DNA from 2 places in the Pseudoalteromonas sp. SR43-7 genome. Region 1 is predicted to be linked to the other one. Evidence: predicted binding sites of a transcription regulator. Region 1 holds the regulator's gene; the other holds the start of a gene.

Region 1 (4,459 bases):
TGTCCAGGCTGAACAATATCACTTGGGACTGCGCCTTTAGCTATAGCCGCTTGCACTGTACGTGCTCTGTCTGCTGCTGAAATACCGGTTGTAACACCTTTTGATGCTTCTATCGACATTGTAAAGTTAGTCGAAAATGCTGCACCATTGTTTTTAACCATTAACGGTAAATCAAGTTGCTCGCAACGCTCTTGCGTCATGGTTAAACAAATTAAACCACGGCCATGGGTAGCCATGAAATTAATCGCTTCTGCGCTAATATGCTCAGCTGCTATTATTAAATCGCCTTCATTTTCTCTATCTTCATCATCCATTAAAATAACCATTTTACCGGCTTTAATATCGTCGATGATTTCTTGCGCGCTGTGTAAATTCATAAATTTGCTCGTGTAAGTTGTCAGTTTCGTTATTTAATAAAACCCGCTTTAGCGAGTAAGCTCATCGAAATATCAGAGCCCGTTGGTTGCTCTGCACCCTTTATAAGGCGCTCTAAATAACGTGCAATTTGATCGACTTCTAAATTAACTTGAGTACCTACTTTAAAATGAGCAATTGTGGTTTGCTCACTCGTGTGTGGGACAATTGTTAATTTGAATTTATTACCCTCTACAGCGTTTACTGTCAGGCTTATACCATCAATACATACCGAACCTTTGTACGGAATGTATTTCATTAAATTTTCGTCAGTTGTAAGCCAATATTCTGTTGCTCTGGCGTTTGCTGTAATACTTGTAATCGTTGCGATACCATCAACATGGCCAGATACTAAATGACCGCCTAAACGAGAAACAGGTTGCATGGCTTTTTCAAGATTTACCGTTTGTCCTAAAGCATAGTGAGCAAAACCGGTCAAACTAATCGTCTCATTAGATAAATCCGCACTAAAACCATCAATATGTTTATCAACTACAGTTAAGCAAACACCATTAGTTGCAATGCTGTCACCTAACTTTACGTCTGTCATATCAAGATCAGCACTTTGGATACGAATGGCTAAGTCGCCTTGTTTTTTTTGTAATAAAGCAATTTTGCCTGTGGCTTCTATTATCCCAGTAAACATAGCACTACTCTTTTTATTAAGTGATTTTAATGAGTTTTGACGCGGTGATACGTAAATCGTCACCAATGCGCGCACATTCATTAAATGTTAAATCAACGGTGTTTTGCATACTCGTCAATTCAGGAAAATTAACTAAACTTTTTGCATCATGGCCCATTAGTTTAGGCGCTAAATAAAAAACAAACTCGTCAACTAAATTAAGCTCTGTCATTTTACCAGCAAGTGTTGCGCCAGCTTCAAGCCAAACATTATTAAACTGCAGTTGCCCAAGTTTTTCTAAAACGGCTTGTAAATCAACTTTACCGTTACTTTCACTGACTTCAATATGCTTTACAAAATGCGGCCATTGCAATGATTTATCAACCTTAGTCGTAAATATTATTACATCACTTTGGATTTCAAATAAAGCAAGGTCAGGTGTTAAACGGTTTTGAGAGTCAATTATAACACGCACGGGCTGGCGAAGCGGCAAATCAGTAGGCAGTGTGCAAGGCAGCTCACTTAGTCGCACATTAAGTTTAGCATCATCGACTAACACTGTATCGGCACCGGTTAAAATAGCGCAGCTTTTCGCTCGGTATAATTGTACGTCTTGTCGAGCAGCAGAGCTTGTGATCCACTTACTTTGCCCATTTTTAAGCGCTGTTTTACCATCAATACTCGCTGCCATTTTGCAAATCACATAAGGTAGGCCTTGCTCCATACGCTTAAAAAAGCCAACGTTAAGTGCGCGAGCTTGTGATCCGAGTAACCCGTAAGCAACGTCAATACCCGCGTCGCTCAGTATTTTAAGGCCTTTACCAGCAACTTGTGGATTTGTATCAACCATAGCAGCAATTACTTTTACCACACCGGCAGCTTTTAAGCCTTCGGCGCACGGTGGCGTACGGCCATAATGACTACACGGTTCAAGCGTTACATAAGCCGTTGCACCTTGTGCATTTTTTCCAGCGACAGCCAGTGCATTTACTTCAGCATGGCCTTGACCTGCTAATTGATGAAAACCCTCACCAATTATTTGATTATTTTTAACTAATACACAGCCAACATTAGGGTTAGGTGTGGTAGTAAATCGCCCTTTTTTGGCAAGTTCTATGGCGCGTGCCATATACATTTCATCATGTTCGGTAAAAGTAGTTTGGTTAAGCATTTATTATACCAATTGCGTTAAATAAGTGGTCCATTATAGCGCTAAGAAGATAGCGCAATAACAAGGCGAAAATTATGACATATAGTTGTTCTATATGAATAATTTTTAACGCAGTGAGTGCGCTATTTAATGCGATATAATGATCATATTTTTAATAAAATTGGTATTACTCCCCTAAACGGGCAATTTCTTCGCCAAATTCGCGTATATCTTCAAACGATCGATAAACAGAGGCAAATCTTACGTACGCTACTTTATCGAGCTTTTTGAGGGCTTCCATAATGCACTCACCCACCAAATGGCTTGAAATTTCTCGCTCACCCGTTGCGCGTAGTTGTGATTTTATTATATTCACCACTTCATCTACTTGCTCTGTGCTCACTGGACGTTTTTCGAGTGCGCGATTTAAGCCATTTAATAATTTATCTTCGTTAAATGGTTCGCGGCTGCCGTCTTGTTTAATAACACGAGGCATAACCAGTTCAGCGCCTTCAAATGTAGTAAAGCGCTCGTGGCAGTCGTTGCACTCACGGCGCCTGCGAACTTGGTGGCCTCCGCCGACTAGGCGAGAATCAATAACTTTAGTATCTTTTGCGGTACAAAATGGGCAATGCATAGCTCGGTACTTCCGTTTTAAAACAAAAAAGACCGCTAAATAGCGGCCTTTTATCTTAGCAAAAAACTAAACAGTTGTGATCTAAATTACTGTTGCTTATAAAATTAAGCGTAAACAGGTAATTTTGCACAAATTGCTTTAACTTTTTCTTTAACTTGCGCCTGTACAGATTCATCAGTGATGTTATCTAGTACGTCACAAATCCAGCCAGCAAGCTCTTTTGATTCTTCTTCTTTGAAACCACGACGAGTGATTGCAGGAGAACCAATACGCAAACCAGATGTTACAAATGGTGAGCGTGGATCGTTTGGCACTGAGTTTTTATTAACTGTGATGTTAGCGTTACCAAGGGCTGCGTCTGCATCTTTACCAGTAATATCTTTATCGATTAGATCGAGTAGGAATAAGTGGTTTTCAGTTTTGTCAGATACGATTTTGTAGCCGCGCTCTTGCATTACAGCAACCATTGCTTTTGCGTTTTTAACAACTTGTGTTTGGTATACTTTAAATTCTGGTTGAAGCGCTTCTTTAAATGCCACTGCTTTTGCTGCAATAACATGACATAAAGGACCACCTTGGCCACCAGGGAAAACTGCGCTGTTAAGCTTTTTGTAGATAGCTTCGTCGCCACATGCAGAGATAATTAAACCACCACGAGGACCAGCAAGTGTTTTATGAGTAGTTGTAGTTACAACATGTGCATGAGGAACTGGGCTTGGGTAAACGCCTGCCGCAATTAAACCTGCAACGTGAGCCATATCAACAAACAGGTAAGCACCTACTTTGTCAGCAATTTCACGGAATTTAGCCCAATCAACAATACCTGAGTACGCTGAGAAACCACCAATAATCATTTTTGGTTTATGCTCAAGTGCTAGTGCTTCAACCTGTGCGTAATCAATTTCGCCCGTTGTTTCATCTAGTCCGTATTGAATTGCATTGTAAAGCTTACCAGAGAAGCTTACGTGTGATCCGTGAGTTAAGTGACCACCATGAGCTAAGCTCATACCAAGTACAGTGTCGCCTGCTTCTAATAGCGCTAGAAAAACAGCAGCATTAGCTTGCGAACCAGCATGTGGTTGTACGTTTGCGTAGTCAGAACCAAATAACTCGTTAGCACGGTCAATTGCTAATTGCTCAACAACATCAACGTGCTCACAACCGCCATAATAACGTTTGCCAGGGTAACCTTCTGCGTATTTATTTGTAAGCTGTGAACCCTGCGCTTCTAGTACGCGTGGGCTACAGTAGTTTTCTGAAGCGATTAGTTCAATGTGCTCTTCTTGGCGAGCAGTTTCTTTGTTTATCGCGTCAAATAACTCTGGATCAAAATCCGAAATATTCATGCTACGTTCTAACATTGGGGTCTCCTAGGGCAACGTGTATGGTGTTTTTTAGAGGCTTTATTGTACGCTTTAAACGACTCTTTGCCTACGCTCTTAAGTTGAGGATATTTAAACAGGGATTGAAACTATTTCACAGACTTTTTAAGATGATATTTTCTTATAAAACCATAACGATTTTAAATGAATGCTATTTCCTACATTTAATTAGTAAATGCAATTCACTAGCTTTAATAGCCTAAAGTTATAAAAAAAGGCGGCTTAACCACCTTTTTTTCAATTAATTAACT
Region 2 (4,459 bases), on a different contig from region 1:
TCGTCTTCAATATTGACTGGCAGAATTTCATTGGCGAGATCAGTCATTTGATATCACATTCCTTCAGTATCAGCTCTCAACAACCCGGTATTGGGTATTAAGAGTATTGTTATTATTTCTAACAGCCATGCTATCACAATTAATTTTAATTTACAGGCGCAAAACTTTGCGATTTATCAATTTAGCCCTATATAATGGCCTCAGATTGACGAGGAAGTATTTTATGACCGAACATCAAAATGTAGATCACGCAGAAATAGCAAAATTTGAAGCCATCGCCGAGCGTTGGTGGGACCTAGACGGAGAATTCAAACCTCTTCACGAAATTAACCCGTTACGTTTAGACTTTATAGCAAACAAAACGCAAGGCTTATTCGATAAAGAAACACTCGATGTTGGCTGTGGTGGCGGTATTTTAAGCCAAAGCATGGCGCGCATGGGCGCAAAAGTAACTGGCATCGATATGGGGCAAGAGCCTTTAACTGTTGCTAAGTTGCACAGTTTAGAAACTGGCGTAAATGTAGATTACATAAAAGTGCCAGCAGAAGAGTTTGCATCGCAACACCCAGAGCGCTTTGATGTAATAACCTGTATGGAAATGCTTGAGCACGTTCCCGACCCAGCATCTATCATTCATGCCGTAGCTGCACTTGCCAAACCAGGCGCAGACGTGTTTTTTTCAACCCTGAACAAAACACCTAAAGCATATTTATACGCTATTGTTGGTGCTGAAAAGCTTTTAAAAATGGTGCCTGAAGGTACACACGACCATAAAAAGTTTATAAAACCTGCACAGCTTATTACATGGGCAGAGCAAGCGGGTTTAAAAGTTCGTGCAAGTACAGGCCTTTCTTATAACCCACTATCAAAGCAATATACGCTCAATAGTGACGTTAGCGTAAATTACATACTGTACTTCGAGAAGTTAGCTTAATGGCTAACTCTCAAGCCCCCCTCCCCCTTATTGAGTACGATGCATTTTTATTTGATTTAGACGGCACTCTACTCGACACCGCTGAAGATTTAGGTGCGGCTTTAAATGCAGTTCTCATTAATAATAAAATAGAGCCTGTTAGTAGTGATGTATACCGTCCTGCGGCATCTAACGGCGCAGGCGCATTATTAGAGGCTGGTTTTAAAGAGTTATGGGACACACAACCTCAAAGCGAGCTTATTAAGCAATTAGTTGACGAATACGCTGCAAACATAGCAAATCACACACATTGCTTCAGCGGTGTTGAATCGTTGCTTATTGCCCTTGATCAGAAAAAGATCAAATGGGGGATCATGACTAACAAACCAGGGTTTTTAACTGATCCTTTAGTGGCAGCAATTCCCGCATTGAAAAATGCCAGTGTAGTAATAAGTGGCGACACCTTAGCTGAAGCTAAGCCATCCCCTTTACCGCTGCTACACTGTGCAAAGCTTATGGGAGTGCAACCAAAACGCTGTTTGTACATTGGTGATGCACAGCGAGACATACAAGCAGGCAAAGCCGCAGGTATGCGCACAGCAACGGCACTTTGGGGTTACATACCAAGTATTGATGAAGCCAACAGCTGGAATGCTGATTTTAACTGGCAAAGCCCAATTGATGGTTTTAACCATATATAGTGCCATGTTAATTAATAAACACTATATATTGTGATTGTGTTAGTTTTCACACAAAGCTTGCTGATAAAAAAAGCAGTCAAAATTTATTTTTAAAATGCGTAAATTTAGCAGATCATTAGTTGATTTTTGCATATTTCAACTTAAATGATTGTTCGAAGGTGAGTATCTACTAACACAAATACGTTATCCCGAAGTTATCCACAAATAGGGGCAATTATGTCCCTTGCAAAACAACTCAGACCACACTATCTTGTGATCTCTAAATTGAACAACACCAGATATTGTGGCCAAATGTTATTCAATTAAATTCGCAAATATGGCGAAACTTATAATAAATGAGTATATACCTTGCCCCAGCGAGGTATAAAGCATTGGTCAAAATACATAATTCCCAAGGAATACAGGCAAATGAACCAACAGTTATCTGTAAGCAAACGTGACGGGCGTAAAGAGCCTCTTGATCTGGATAAGATCCATCGCGTTATTGAGTGGGCCGCCGAAGGTTTAAACAACGTTTCGGTTTCGCAAGTTGAATTAAAGTCGCACATTCAGTTTTACGACGGTATTCGTACTAAAGACATTCACGAAACCATCATTAAAGCAGCAGCGGATCAGATTTCAAAAGAATCGCCTGATTACCAATACTTAGCTGCACGTTTAGCTGTATTCCATTTACGTAAAAAAGCGTACGGTCAATTTGAGCCACCACGTTTATTTGACCACGTAACAAAAATGGTTGGCGATAAACGCTACGATGCTCATTTACTAGTAGATTACACAGAGCAAGAGTTAGATGAGCTTGATGCATACCTTGATCATTCTCGCGATCTTAACTTTAGCTACGCTGCTGTAAAGCAACTTGAAGGTAAGTACCTCGTTCAAAACCGTGTATCGGGTGAAATATACGAAAGTGCACAGTTTTTATATATTTTAGTTGCGGCAAGCTTATTTTCAGATTACCCACGTGAAACACGTACTGATTACATTAAACGTTTTTACGATGCAGTATCTTTATTTAAAATATCTCTACCAACGCCAATTATGTCGGGTGTACGTACGCCTACTCGCCAGTTTAGCTCGTGTGTATTGATTGAATGTGGCGACAGCCTTGATTCAATCAATGCAACGTCGTCAGCTATTGTTAAATACGTTTCACAACGTGCGGGAATTGGTATTAATGCAGGTCGAATTCGTGCGCTAGGTAGCCATATTCGTAACGGCGAAGCGTATCACACAGGTTGTATCCCTTTTTATAAGCACTTTCAAACAGCGGTTAAAAGTTGTTCACAAGGTGGTGTACGTGGCGGCGCAGCAACATTATTCTACCCGCTTTGGCATTTAGAAGTAGAGAACCTACTTGTACTTAAAAATAACCGTGGTGTAGACGACAACCGCGTTCGTCACCTTGATTACGGCGTACAGTTTAATAAACTAATGTACTCTCGTTTAATTAAAGATGACTACATTACATTATTTAGCCCATCAGATGTGCCTGGCCTTTATGATGCATTTTTTGAAGACCAAGCTGAGTTTGACGCACTTTACGTTAAATACGAACAAGACGAGTCTATTCGTAAAAAACGCATTAAAGCCATTGAGCTTTTCTCTATGTTTGCACAAGAGCGTGCAAGTACTGGTCGTATTTATTTACAAAATGTGGATCACTGTAATACACACAGCCCATTTATTTCTAAAGTTGCGCCAATTCGCCAATCTAACTTATGTTTAGAAATTGCATTGCCAACTAAGCCACTTAATAACGTGAATGACGAAGAAGGCGAAATTGCCCTTTGTACACTTTCTGCGTTTAACCTAGGTGCAATAGAGTCACTTGATGAGCTTGAAGAGCTAGCTGAACTTGCAGTACGCGCACTTGATAACTTACTTGATTTCCAAGACTACCCTGTACCGGCTGCTAAAAATGCAACTATGGGTCGTCGTACACTAGGAATAGGCGTAATTAACTACGCATACTACCTAGCTAAAAACGGTAAGCGTTATTCTGATGGCAGCGCTAATGCATTAACGCATAAAACCTTTGAAGCTATTCAATATTACTTGATGAAAGCATCAAACGAGCTTGCTAAAGAACGTGGCGCATGTCCTAAGTTTAACGAAACAACGTATTCACAAGGTATTATGCCAACAGATACGTACAAACGTGATTTAGATAAAATTTGTGATGAGCCACTTCATCTTGATTGGGATACACTACGTGCAAGTATTAAAGAGCACGGTATGCGTAACTCAACACTAAGTGCATTAATGCCATCAGAAACATCGTCGCAAATCTCTAACGCAACTAACGGTATTGAGCCACCACGTGGACATATTAGCGTTAAAGCAAGTAAAGACGGTATTTTAAAACAAGTTGTTCCTGAGTATGAGCGTTTAAAAGATCAGTACGAGCTACTATGGGACATTCCATCAAACGATGGTTATTTACAGCTTGTTGGCATAATGCAAAAATTTGTTGACCAAACAATTTCTGCAAATACAAATTATGATCCAAACAAGTTCGAAGGCGGTAAAGTACCTATGCAAGTCTTATTAAAAGACTTACTAAGCGCGTACAAACTAGGTGTTAAAACCTTGTATTACCACAATACTCGCGATGGCGCCTCAGATTCACAAGAAGATGCTCCAGAAGTGGAAGATGACGATTGTGAAGGCGGCGCGTGTAAAATATAACTGCTGATTTTTATTTTAAGCGGGCATTTAGCCCGCTTTTTCTGATAGTTTTTTGAGTGATAAACATGTCTTATACTACTTTTAGCCGAAACCATAATAACCAAATGCAAGAGCCAATGTTTTTTGGCCAAACTGTAAACGTATCTCGTTACGA

The links. The regulator NrdR, encoded in region 1, represses ribonucleotide reductase genes. The targets are predictions, from matches to a motif close to AAACACNANATNTNGTGTTT.
Region 2: the regulator NrdR is predicted to act here: its motif matches at 1,884-1,903, upstream of nrdA (class 1a ribonucleoside-diphosphate reductase subunit alpha).

Annotation. Positions count from the first base shown of each region.
Region 1 is NZ_JACJDY010000025.1:8,805-13,263, forward strand. Features, by position in the region: gene ribBA (bifunctional 3,4-dihydroxy-2-butanone-4-phosphate synthase/GTP cyclohydrolase II) at 1-377, opposite strand, end outside; gene H5087_RS16750 (riboflavin synthase) at 407-1,060, opposite strand; gene ribD (bifunctional diaminohydroxyphosphoribosylaminopyrimidine deaminase/5-amino-6-(5-phosphoribosylamino)uracil reductase RibD) at 1,077-2,210, opposite strand; gene nrdR (transcriptional regulator NrdR) at 2,377-2,826, opposite strand; gene glyA (serine hydroxymethyltransferase) at 2,931-4,187, opposite strand; gene thrC (threonine synthase) at 4,459-4,459, opposite strand, start outside.
Region 2 is NZ_JACJDY010000021.1:8,102-12,560, reverse strand. Features, by position in the region: gene gyrA (DNA topoisomerase (ATP-hydrolyzing) subunit A) at 1-47, opposite strand, end outside; gene ubiG (bifunctional 2-polyprenyl-6-hydroxyphenol methylase/3-demethylubiquinol 3-O-methyltransferase UbiG) at 224-934, shown strand; gene H5087_RS15310 (HAD family hydrolase) at 934-1,614, shown strand; gene nrdA (class 1a ribonucleoside-diphosphate reductase subunit alpha) at 2,023-4,305, shown strand; gene nrdB (class Ia ribonucleoside-diphosphate reductase subunit beta) at 4,371-4,459, shown strand, end outside.